Regions from separate parts of the Oceanisphaera sp. genome, predicted to be linked through region 3. Evidence: predicted binding sites of a transcription regulator. Region 3 holds the regulator's gene; each other region holds the start of a gene.
The links. The regulator sigma-54, encoded in region 3, starts transcription at its own class of promoters, with help from an activator protein. The targets are predictions, from matches to a motif close to TGGCACNGTTTTNGCTT.
Positions count from the first base shown of each region.

Region 1: a site for sigma-54 is predicted at 1,755-1,771, ahead of flgB (flagellar basal body rod protein FlgB). Genes of this name have one in related genera too.
Region 2: a site for sigma-54 is predicted at 1,235-1,251, ahead of glnA (glutamate--ammonia ligase). Genes of this name have one in related genera too.
Region 4: a site for sigma-54 is predicted at 1,070-1,086, ahead of ACTHY5_RS05340 (Na(+)-translocating NADH-quinone reductase subunit A). Genes of this name have one in related genera too.

Region 1 covers NZ_JBQDEX010000047.1:5,423-8,565, reverse strand. The annotation lists gene flgE (flagellar hook protein FlgE) at 1-94, opposite strand, end outside; gene ACTHY5_RS06170 (flagellar hook assembly protein FlgD) at 106-804, opposite strand; gene flgC (flagellar basal body rod protein FlgC) at 811-1,230, opposite strand; gene flgB (flagellar basal body rod protein FlgB) at 1,227-1,628, opposite strand; gene ACTHY5_RS06155 (CheR family methyltransferase) at 1,854-2,675, opposite strand; gene ACTHY5_RS06150 (chemotaxis protein CheV) at 2,702-3,143, opposite strand, start outside.
Region 2 covers NZ_JBQDEX010000007.1:20,874-24,016, reverse strand. The annotation lists gene typA (translational GTPase TypA) at 1-989, opposite strand, end outside; gene glnA (glutamate--ammonia ligase) at 1,375-2,784, shown strand; gene ACTHY5_RS01465 (DUF2955 domain-containing protein) at 2,865-3,143, opposite strand, start outside.
Region 3 covers NZ_JBQDEX010000026.1:16,700-19,842, reverse strand. The annotation lists gene ptsN (PTS IIA-like nitrogen regulatory protein PtsN) at 1-155, opposite strand, end outside; gene hpf (ribosome hibernation promoting factor) at 158-445, opposite strand; gene ACTHY5_RS04100 (RNA polymerase factor sigma-54) at 468-1,919, opposite strand; gene lptB (LPS export ABC transporter ATP-binding protein) at 1,968-2,693, opposite strand; gene lptA (lipopolysaccharide transport periplasmic protein LptA) at 2,696-3,143, opposite strand, start outside.
Region 4 covers NZ_JBQDEX010000038.1:6,684-9,826, forward strand. The annotation lists gene ACTHY5_RS05330 (methyltransferase) at 1-331, opposite strand, end outside; gene bolA (transcriptional regulator BolA) at 683-1,003, shown strand; gene ACTHY5_RS05340 (Na(+)-translocating NADH-quinone reductase subunit A) at 1,327-2,670, shown strand; gene ACTHY5_RS05345 (NADH:ubiquinone reductase (Na(+)-transporting) subunit B) at 2,674-3,143, shown strand, end outside.

The DNA of each region.
Region 1 (3,143 bases), on a different contig from region 3:
ATCCCAGCGTATTAACGTTGGCAATGTTATTGGCCGTCACGTCCAAATCTTTCTGCGCCGCGTTAACGCCACTAAGGGCTATATTAAAAGACATTTATGTGCTCCTTACGCGGCTTTATTGCCGGCAATTTCAAGTACTTGGTTTAAGGGAATGCCCCCTAAACCTGATAAGTTAACCAAGGTAGGGCTATTGGCACTGCCCAAAGTGACACTGTCTACTCGGCCAAAGGTTAAGGCATTTAAATCTTCGCGCTGGTTATCCACCAAGCCACTCACTTTCACCTTATAACGGCCAGTACCAACTGGCTGTCCCTGATCGTTGAGTCCGTCCCAAGTAAAAGGGACGTTACCCCGCTGGGGCCCTTCTAAGCTCATAGAGCGTATTAGCTCGCCCTCTTCGTTTTCGATACGAATAACTACGTTGTCTGCCCCCTCACCGGTAACGGCCACGCCTTCTATGGGCTCAGACTCATCCCAATAAGCTACATCACTGGGTAACAGTACTTTTTGCCCCACTAAACTTGATGCTTGTAGTGCCTGGCTTGAGGTCATTACTTCACTTAAGCCCGAGAGTTTTTCACTCATTTGGTTAATACCATCGGCACTGGTGAAAGCCGTCATTTGTGCAATCATATCGGAGTTATCAGCCGGATCAAACGGATCTTGATAGGCCAACTGTTGCGTCATAAGAGCAAAGAAATCTTCTTGACCAAGCTCGGTACGCCCCGGATCTTTCGCTTTATCGGCAGGGCTTTGTTCGCCTGGCCACTTCATGCCATCTAGGTAGTCTTGGTTAACTTGCATATTGGATTACCCCTTACCTAAGCGCAGTGTTTGTTGCAGCATTTGTTTAGCTGCATCGGCTACTTGCACGTTTGTTTGGTAGTTACGCGAGGCACTTAGCATATCGGTCATTTCTTCTACCACATTCACGTTTGGCTTATAAATAAAGCCTTCGGCATCTGCCATAGGATGATCGGGATGAAACTCTTTCAGTAATGGCTTGTCTGTTTCAACTACGCCCATAACTTTAACACCGACACTTTCTTGGCGGTCTGACAATGCCTGATCTAAGTCAGCAGCAAACACCGGCTTACGGGCGCGGTAGGTTTCATTCACACTTGAACTGACACTGTCGGCGTTAGCCAAGTTACTGGCGGTTGTATTTAGCCGTACCGACTGCGCACTCATGGCACTGCCGGAAATATCAAATACCTTAAATAGGCTCACATTGACTCTCCTTTAATGGCTTTTAGCAGACCGCTGATTTTACTGTTTAAAAACTCAAGCGAAGCCTGATATTGCAAGGCGTTTTCCATATAGCTATTACGCTCGGTTTGCACATCTACCGTATTACCATCACCGGTATCAGGTTGATTGGGCACCCGAAACTGCACACTACCAGGCGGAGCTAAATCAACAGCAAAGTGTTGCTGATTCGTGCGGCTAAGCGAAAAACCTTGGCCAGTTTGCGCCTGCTCTAATGCGGTATTAAAGTCCATATCTTTGGCTTTGTAACCTGGCGTATCGGCGTTAGCCAAGTTACCTGCCAATAATTCCGCCCGGCCAGAACGTGTGACTAAGGCGTGTTGATGAATACCAAAGGCTTTATCGAAGGAAATCGTCACCCGGCACCTCTTGCAGCTACGTTATTGCCACCGAGTGGCATAATATTGCCGCCTAGTAGCTTAAATTAGTGAGAAGCGGTGAACGATAGCTCTTGTTCATGCCTCCCGCTTTGTTACTGTTATACCAAGCAAGACCTATGCCAACTGTTAAAATTGCAGTACTAAAACAACACTGCCCCCATTAATAACATTAACGGGGGCAGAGAAGAGAACTCAAAATGATTGCTACTTCAGCCGATAGATGATGCCAGGGTTACAGCGGATCATTTCAAATTTATCTGATAAGCCGGTCAGCGACTCTGACGCTCCTAGTAGTAAGTACCCCCCAGGGTTTAACGAGTGCGCAAACTGGTTAAGGATTTTGGTTTTATTTGCTGGAGAAAAGTAAATAAGCACGTTACGACAAAATATAATGTCAAACTTACCCAATAAGCTGTAGCTGTCTAGCAAGTTAAAGGGACGAAAAGACACCATATTTCTCACTTTATCTTTTAACTGCATTTTACCATCAGCTAACGGAGTAAAAAAATGGCTTCTTCGCTCCGGGGATAAACCACGCGCTAGGGATAGGCTATCGTAAATTCCTTTTTTACAGTGCTCTAGCATACTCGTCGAAATATCAGTGGCCACAATTTGCAGCCCTGGCAAACCACCGGGTTTGTGCGCCTGATACTCTAGCGCCGTCATTGCAATCGAGTAGGGCTCTTGACCAGAAGAACTGGCAGAAGACCATATTTTTAACGTTTTACCCGGCTTAGCAAGTTCAGGGAATAACTTTTCACTGAGTAAAGTAAAAGGATAAGCATCACGAAACCATAGCGTTTCGTTCGTCGTCATCGCATCAATCACAGCTGTTTTAAGCTCTCGCTCACGAGGCAACATACTTTTAGCCACTAAGTCATCTAATGACTCTAATTGAAAGCGAGTTAATAGCGGCGACAAGCGGCTTTTTACTAAATACTGTTTATTATCACCCAGCACTATGCCTGTGCTAGTTTCAAGAAACTGGCAAAACGCTCGATACTGTTGGTCGGTCAGATTCTTCATCAATTACCTGTTCCTTTATACCTATTTTAGAGTGCGCTTTTCACGGCTGTTGCCAACTCATCAGGGTGGAACTTCGCAATAAAATCGTTCGCCCCTACTTTTTCAATCAATGCTTTATTAAACACACCACTTAAAGAGGTATGTAAAATGACATGCAAACCTTTTAGTGATGGATTATTTCTAATTTCAGCAGTAAGAGTGTAACCGTCCATCTCAGGCATTTCCACATCAGAAATGACCATAGATAACTGTTCGTTAATTGGGCCAATAGCAGCTAATTCTTTAAGCTTATCAAGGGCGAGTCGACCATTTTCTGTCACTATAACCTCAAAGCCTAAGCTTACAAGTGTGTTATAAATTTGACGGCGTGCTACGGAGGAGTCATCGGCTATCAAAATAGGCTTTTGATCCGCTGTGGTTAAACCAGACACTTCATCCACTAACTCATCTCTTACCACAGAATGAGCA
Region 2 (3,143 bases), on a different contig from region 3:
TATTTACCGTCTAGGCCGGCAAAAGGAGAGTTGTTCACCTGAAAGGTCATGGTTACAGTAGGTTCATCAACCGACAAAGGTGGCAATGCTTCTACATCACTTTGAGCACAAATAGTGTCAGAGATTTTTAGCTCGCCTAAGCCCGTAACGGCCACAATATCACCCGCAGAGCCTTCACCTGAATCGGTGCGCTCTAGCCCTAAGTAGCCCATCACCTGGCCTACTTTACCATTACGAGTACTGCCATCAGCCCCAACCACTGTCACTTGCTGATTGGTTTTAACAACACCACGCTTAATGCGACCAATACCAATAACACCCACATAAGAAGAGTAATCTAGTTGAGAAATCTGCATTTGCAGTGGGCCATCAGGATCGGCATCGGGTACCGGTACTTGTTCAACAATGGTTTGGAACAAAGTGGTCATGTCTGGCTCAGGAGCATCAACATCCAGTGTTGCCCAGCCATTAATGCCAGACGCATAAATCACTTGGAAGTCTAACTGGTCGTCAGTTGCGCCCAAGTTATCAAACAAATCAAACACTTGGTCTAGTACCCAGTCTGGACGAGCACCCGGCTTGTCTACTTTGTTGATAACCACAATCGGCTTTAAGCCTTGAGCAAAGGCTTTTTGGGTTACAAAGCGCGTTTGTGGCATAGGGCCTTCTTGAGCATCAACTAGCAATAATACTGAGTCGACCATAGACATAACACGTTCCACTTCACCACCAAAGTCGGCGTGTCCTGGGGTATCTACTATATTAATACGAAATTCTTGGTTTTCAGGTGACGTCCAACGGATAGCGGTGTTTTTGGCAAGAATAGTAATGCCGCGCTCCCGCTCTATGTCGTTGGAGTCCATGACCCTGTCTTCCGCTTCGCCGCGGCTTTCTAGCGTACCAGACTGCTGCAGCAGCTTGTCTACCAAGGTAGTTTTACCATGGTCAACGTGAGCGATGATTGCGATGTTACGTAGGTTATCTAACATTCCTGCCTCAAAATACTGGGGGTGGATAATAAATAGTCGGCTATTTTACTCGCCTAGCACGGATCTACCTAGAAGTATCGAAAATAACTGCAAGCGAGCTTTTCAAGTGCCGCCGAATGCACCATGATAACTGGGTATAACAACTCAATACTTCTAGCATGGACTGGCGAACTTAATGCGTACCCAAAACGGTTTGTTTTTTCAAATATCAGACTGAATGTCATGCGCGCCAGCATTTAACAATGTGACAGAGATTTCGCTTTGTTATGGTTATTTTCTAATTTGTGCTTTAAATTTCGTGTAGTTTTATCGCTGGCAACTGACGGGGCGCTTGTTCCAACCCCTCATCAAACCATAAAATGATTATTTTTGGAGGTCGAAATCCATGGCAATAGACAACGTAATGGACATGATAAAGGAATATGAGGTCAAATTCATCGATCTGCGCTTTACCGATATCAAAGGTAAGGAACAACACATCAGTTTTCCTGCAGGTCAGGTAGATGAAGACTTCTTTGAAGAAGGCAAAATGTTCGATGGATCGTCCATGACCGCCTGGAAAACCATTCATGAGTCCGACATGGTGTTAATGCCCGACCCAAGCAGTGCCGTGCTAGATCCCTTTACCGAAGATGTTACCCTCAATATTCGCTGCGACATTCTAGAACCCAACACCATGCAAGGCTACGATCGTGATCCACGCTCTATTGCCCGACGTTCAGAAGAATACCTAGTGGCCAGTGGTATTGCCGACAGCGTGCTGATTGGCCCAGAGCCCGAATTCTTCTTGTTTGACGATGTACGCTTTCATACCGACATGTCGGGCAGCTTCTTCAAAATTGATGACATAGAAGCCAAGTGGAACTCTGGCAGAGAATATGAGGGTGGCAACAAAGGTCATAGACCCGGTGTAAAAGGCGGTTACTTCCCCGTAGCGCCTACTGACTCGTCACAAGATATTCGTGCCGCCATGTGCCTAGTGATGGAAGAAATGGGCTTAGTGGTGGAAGCACATCACCATGAAGTGGCCACTGCGGGGCAAAATGAAATCGCTTGTAAGTTTAATACTCTCACCTTAAAAGCCGATGAAATTCAGGTATATAAGTATGTGGTGCATAACGTAGCCCATGCTTTTAATAAAACCGCCACTTTTATGCCTAAGCCATTAGTGGGCGATAATGGCTCAGGGATGCACGTGCACCAGTCGTTAGTAAAAAACGGGGAAAATTTATTTGCCGGTGACTTATATGGCGGCTTGTCTGAAATGGCGCTGTTCTACATTGGCGGCATAATCAAACATGCTCGAGCCCTTAATGCCATTACTAACCCCGCCACCAACTCTTATAAGCGCTTGGTGCCCGGTTTTGAAGCTCCGGTCATGCTGGCTTACTCGGCTCGTAACCGCTCGGCCTCAATTCGTATTCCATTGGTGAGCTCTCCTAAGGCGCGCCGCATTGAAACGCGCTTCCCTGATCCGGCGGCTAACCCTTATTTATGTTTTGCTGCCTTGTTGATGGCCGGCTTAGATGGTATTCAAAATAAAATCCACCCAGGCGATGCCATGGATAAGGATTTATACGATTTACCGCCAGAAGAAGCTGCCGAAATTCCAACAGTAGCTGTGTCGTTAGATAATGCGCTGGATTGCTTAGATGCCGATCGCGAGTTTTTAACCCGCGGTGGAGTGTTTAGTGATGAGTTTATTGATGCCTTTATTAAGTATAAGCGTGTAGAGACGGAAACCATCAATATGGCAACTCACCCACTAGAGTACGATCTTTACTACTCAATTTAGACACCACTTTAAGCCGTTAGCTGTCAGTTAAACAACCCCGAGCCTGCAAGCTCGGGGTTTTGCTTTGTGCTGCCTGTTCACTAGCCCAGTATTTGGTGGCGCGTTGAGGGAAACAGATTCAGCACCTTGTGCACTAAATACACACAACACAAGGTGAGCAAAATAGCGATGGTCATTGAGCTCATGCGGTACAAGGCGCTGTACACCAAGTCATGTTCAGGGGAAACATACTGACCAAACAAAATACCAACCGTCGTCAGGCCTGCAAAACCTATGCCCGGCACCCCCTCTTTTACGTGCCAGCGCGCAAAGACCATAGCGCATAACCAAAACGACAGCGTGAGCAACAGCAGGTTATG
Region 3 (3,143 bases):
TTTTCTCTGGCTAACAGGCAGTCAAATAACTGCTGGCTGTTAACGTTAAGATGCTGGGCGGCTAGTTCACTGATGATTTCCAGAGCGCGTTTTTTGCTTGTGCAGGGGATTGCACTGCGCGTGCAATCCCTGCTTAATATATCGGCGACTTCCATGGTTATTTTTGCTTAAGCTTCTCTTTGTGTTTAATGACTTGGCGATCGAGCTTATCAATTAAGCTGTCTATCGCGGCGTACATATCTTCACTTTCTGCGTTGGCGAAAATTTCACCGCCGCTAAGCAGTATTCTTGCTTCAGCTACTTTTTGCACTTTTTCTAGGGTAAGAACGACGTGTGCGTTGGTTATATTATCAAAATGGCGCTCTAGACGAGAGAACTTGCTGTTAACATAATCACGTAATGAGTCTGTGATATCTACATGGTGTCCAGTCAAATTTATTTGCATAATGTCTTCCTTCTAGGTCGGCCTACATCAGGCGTTTACGTTGATTGGAAGGGGGGATGGCCAGCGACTCTCGATATTTAGCGATGGTGCGTCTCGCCACCTTTATCCCTTGCTCAGCCAGCAGTTGAGCAATTTTGCTATCACTCAACGGCTTAACCGGGTTTTCTGCTCCGACTAATTTTTTGATTAAAGCACGAATAGCGGTGGATGAACATTCTCCGCCGCTTTCGGTTCCTACATGGCTGGAGAAAAAATACTTCAGCTCAAACACGCCTCTTGGCGTGTGTAAAAATTTTTGTGTGGTCACTCGCGAGATGGTGGATTCGTGCATTTCTACCACATCGGCCACTTGATTGAGCACCATGGGTTTCATGGCCTCTGCTCCATACTCAAAGAATGCCTGTTGTTGGTCAACAATACAATTAGCAACCTTGAGTAAGGTCTCATTTCGGCTTTCTAGGCTTTTGATAAACCACTTAGCATCTTGCAGGTGGTTGCGAATGTACTGGCTATCTTCTGTGCCCTTCGCACTGCTTGCCATAGCGGCATAGGTTTGGTTTAGTCGCACCTTTGGCATTGCATCTGTATTTAGTTCGGCCACCCAAGTGCCTTTGCGTTTGCTGACCACTACATCGGGGATTACATATTCAGAGTTTGACTGCAGTATGCGACTACCCGGCCTCGGCTCAAGCTGTTGAATTAGCGCTAATACGTCTCTTAGCTCATTTTCTTTAAGGCAGGCCTTACGCTGCAAGGTACGGTAATCGCGGTTACCTAGCAAATCCATGTGATGCTCAAGCACTGCTAGGGCATCACTTAGCCATGGGGTGTCGTGGGGCAGGGCATGGAGTTGAATTGATAAGCACTCTTGTACGCTGCGTGCTGCAACACCTAAAGGATCAAAATGTTGAATACGTTTAAGTACCGCCTCCACCTCGTCTGCTTCAATATGCTGCTCCCCACCTGATACGCTGGCTAATAGGGCGTCTATATCTAGGCTGAGATAGCCGGCGTCGTCAATGGCATCAATAATCGCTAAGGCGATAGCTTGGTCGGTATCGCTAAAGGGGGTCAGTTGCATCTGCCATAACAGGTAATCTTGTAAGGTTTCGGTTGTTTCCCCTTGGTACACCGTATCGTCCATGCCTTCAGGTAAGCCTGCGTTAGTACTACCAGACGAAGCGGTGTAAATTTCCTCCCACTGGGTGTCCATTGGCAAATCATCTGATAGCTGGTGCTGTTCCATCGCTTTGTCGGTGGCTAGCTGATCATTTTGCTGAGGGGCTGCTGTTTGAGATTCTGCCTCGCTCTGTTCGTCTTGCTCCTCTTGCTCAAGCAGGGGGTTATTATCAAGTGCAAGTTGAATTTCTTGTTGCAACTCCAAGCTCGATAGCTGCAACAGGCGAATGGCCTGTTGCAGCTGAGGCGTCATGGTCAGCTGCTGGCCCATGCGTAATTGAAGAATTGGCTTCATTGTAAAAAAGTCCTTCCATATCAACCGCGAATGGCTACAGCGGTGCCGTTAGAGGCTAAATTGCTCACCAAGATAGACTTTCTTGACCTGTTCATTATTAAGTATTTCGGCTGGTGTGCCAGCGGCTATACGGTGGCCTTGGCTAACAATATAGGCGCGTTCACACACATCAAGCGTTTCACGCACATTGTGGTCGGTAATTAACACGCCTAAGCCTCTGTCTCGCAGGTGCAATATAATTTTTTTAATATCGAGTACTGATATAGGATCGACACCGGCAAAAGGTTCATCCAACAAAATAAAGCGGGGATCAGCGGCGAGTGCGCGGGCAATCTCCACTCGTCTGCGCTCACCACCGGACAAGCTCATGCCGGTATTATCTCGAATATGGGTAATATTAAACTCTTCGAGTAGTTGTTCCATTTTTTCTGTGCGCTCGTCTGAGCTTAAATCTTTGCGTGTTTCTAATACCGCCATTATGTTATTAGATACACTTAAACGGCGAAAGATAGACGCTTCTTGCGGTAAATAACCAATGCCACTGCGGGCCCGTAAGTGCATGGGTTGATGACTAATATCTTGTTCATCTATGGCGATACTGCCGGCATCGCTTTGTACTAAGCCCACAATCATATAAAAAGAGGTGGTCTTGCCGGCGCCATTGGGGCCAAGCAGACCAACAATTTGGCCGGTATTTACTGTCATACTGACATCAGCTACTACCTGACGCCCTTTGTAACTTTTTTGGAGATTGCGCGCTTTTAGCGTGGCCATGATTACTTTTGAGCCTCATCTTTAGTCGATTTTTGTTGCTTTTCAGGCAAAAACACTGTGGTTACCCGATCTTGCCCGCCTTGGCTTTCGGCTTCCATTTGCTCTTTGTCGATAAAATAACGAATACGATAACCCGTCACTATATTATCGTTTTGCTTGATTTGTGCATTGTTTAGCAGTGTCATGGTGCGAGACGTTATATCGTAATTAATCTGATTAGCTTGAGCTCTTATTGGCTCGCCACTGTCTAACACTTGGTAATAGGTGGCAGGAGCGCCATAGGCCGTCATAGATTGCAGGCCTTTATCATTACGAATCACCACTAACTTACTGGCACGCACATCTAAGGTACCTTGTTTTACTACCACTTTATCAGTGAAGGTCACTTTGTTGTCTGCCAGTTCAACGAGTTGACGACCCGCATCAATAGTGACTGCCTGATTATAGTCA
Region 4 (3,143 bases), on a different contig from region 3:
CCGGGGTAGGGCCTGTCCATTCATCTAAACTGGTCAAAGACGATCCACTTAAGGTGATTTGATTGTCGTGCGCATTGGCGATAAGTGCCAGTTCACTGATACGTGAGTCGTTTATGCTGGTGGGTTGATATTGTTGTAAGGCAAGCGTAAGCACACCAAAAGCATCATTTAAAATTAAGACTGGAGCCTCAGTATCCCAGTGATGTTCTGTAAGCTCACTGAGTAAATACTCATCAGCCGCCTCCCATGCTTGCAGGCCATGCTGGGCTGAGCGAGGATAACGACGTAGCAGTAGTTCACCGCCTTGAGGTAGGGGGAAAAGGTGATTCATGACGGCTTTACTCTAATAGAAAAAAAGCATTTTAACAGTTAATAGAGGAAAAGCAGCATAGTGCGATACCATTAGCATTACGCTGGGTTAAAACACAGAGCCATATTGGCTCTTACCCTGTAAAGTCTTTTTCAGATCTTATCTCTATTGTTCCCTGTTCTTCTGTGAGGGGCGTGGCGAAAAATTTTGATCAGTTAGTTTTACAGATTGGTATTAGTGTCAAATTATAATGCCTAGAGTCTGCTTTATATGCCACTTTTTCTGACGTACTGAGTTGTCTATTGCTGCACCGTCAGTCTTTCAGATAAGTATGACTGCACATTTTGATTTAATTATAATTGAGGAATCGCTATGTCTATCGCAGAGCAAATAGAACAAAAAATACAGACTGCATTGCAGCCTGTACACCTAGAAGTGATTAATGAAAGTTATATGCATCGAGTGCTACCTGGTTCTGAAACGCATTTTAAATTAGTGGTGGTCAGTGAGCGGTTTGACGGGCTACGTTTACTGGCACGCCACCGTAAACTCAATACCTTATTAGCGGACGAGTTAGCCGGTGGTGTACATGCGTTGGCGTTGCATACCTTTACCCCAGCACAATGGCAGGCTCGCCAAGCAGAAGTACAAGATAGTCCAGCGTGCCGAGGCCAAGGTGGAGTGAGTCATTAGCGACACAGACCTAGCGCAATAATGAGACCAATATGAGACTAAAGGTTAGCGAGTAACCGCATATCATGGCCTTGTTTTTGCTTAATCAATGTTGCGCGCTCAGCAATTATGCTAATGACCAGTAAATATTGGTAATTGCCATGGCAGCCACCACGTTAAAAGTGCTAACATTGTGCGCCTTTCGGTTTTAGGCTGGATGTTACCGGACTGTGGTCAGACTGTTGTCGACATGATAGTGGGCAGACCGGTAGCGACTCATCAGCATGTTGTCATGTCTGTCATGGCAAGTACCTGTCTTCCTCTAACAAGTAGTGCAAGTGAGTATGATTACAATTAAAAAAGGGCTGGACCTCCCGATATCCGGGGCACCAGAGCAAGTAATCTACGATGGCCCTGCCATCAAGCGCGTTGCTACGCTGGGCGAAGAGTTTGTGGGCATGCGCCCTACCATGCACGTCAAGGTAGAGGATCATGTTAAAAAAGGTCAGGTTATCTTTGTAGATAAGAAGAACCCTGGCGTTAAGTTCACAGCTCCCGCCGCCGGTACCGTGGTTGAAATCAACCGTGGTGCTAAGCGTGTTTTGCAGTCTGTAGTAATTGCGGTTGATGACAGTGAAGATCAGATTACTTTTTCAAAGTATACGTCTGCTGAACTTTCTAAATTAGAACTCGATACCGTTCGTGAACAGCTGGTTGAATCTGGCATGTGGACGGCATTACGCACCCGACCTTTCAGTAAGGTGCCGGCAGTTGATTCGACCCCAAGCTCCATCTTTGTCACCGCTATGGATTCTAATCCGCTGAGCGCAAACGCCGAATTGATCATTAAGGAATATGCCCAGGCATTTACCGATGGTCTACAGGTGTTAAGTCGGCTGACAGAAGGCCAGGTGAATGTATGTAAAGGTGAAGGTAGCTTGCCTCAGGCGCCTGCAGGTAACATTAAAGAACACGTGTTTACCGGTGTGCACCCAGCAGGCCTACCTGGCACCCATATTCATTTTGTTGACCCTATAGTGGCAGGCAAAGTGGTATGGCACATTAATTATCAAGATGTGATCGCATTTGGCAAGCTGTTTACCACAGGTGAACTGTTTACTGACCGCGTAGTTGCTCTTGGTGGCCCTGTGGTACAAAAGCCGCGCTTGTTACGTACTCGTCTTGGTGCCTCATTAGATGCATTAACGACCGGTGAGCTGCAAGAGGGTGAAAACCGCGTTATTTCTGGTTCGGTACTTTATGGTACTGCCGCTGCTGGCCCTCATGCCTATTTAGGTCGCTATCACTTACAAGTGTCAGTGATGGCGGAAGGTCGAGAAAAAGAGCTATTTGGCTGGATTGTACCCGGTGCTAATAAGTTCTCTGTTACGCGTGCTTATTTGAGCCACTTAACCAAAGGCAAACTGTTTGATCTGACGACGACCACTAATGGGTCGGCGCGAGCCATGGTGCCAATTGGTAACTATGAGCGCATTATGCCGCTTGATGTTTTGCCAACTGTATTACTGCGCGACTTATTGTCTGATGACACTGACGGTGCGCAAACCTTGGGCTGCTTAGAGCTAGACGAAGAAGATCTGGCGCTTTGTACCTATGTATGTCCGGGTAAATACGATTATGGCTTGGCGCTGCGCAAGTGTCTGACCACAATTGAGCTAGAGGGCTAAGTAATGAGCTTAAAACACACTCTGGAAAAGCTCGAGCACCATTTCGAGCCGGGTGGAAAACACGAAAGGTTTTACGCCTTATATGAAGCGGTCGCAACCGTGCTCTATACCCCAGGTATGGTGACACGCAATGCCTCTCATGTACGCGACAGTATCGATCTGAAGCGCATTATGATTATGGTGTGGATGGCGACATTCCCTGCAATGTTCTTTGGTATGTACAACTCAGGTGGCCAGACAATCTCGGCCCTGATCAGCATGTATAGCCCAGGTGAATTGGCGGGTATTATAGACGGCAATTGGCGCTATGGCCTAGCACAAGCACTGGGGGCAACCTTAGGCGAAGGTGCAGGTTGGGGCAGTAAAATGCTGCTGGGCGCAACGTACTTCTTACCCATTTATGCCACTGTCTTTATTGTGGGTGGTTTCTGGGAAGTTTTATTTGCCAGTGTACGTAAACATGAAGTAAACGA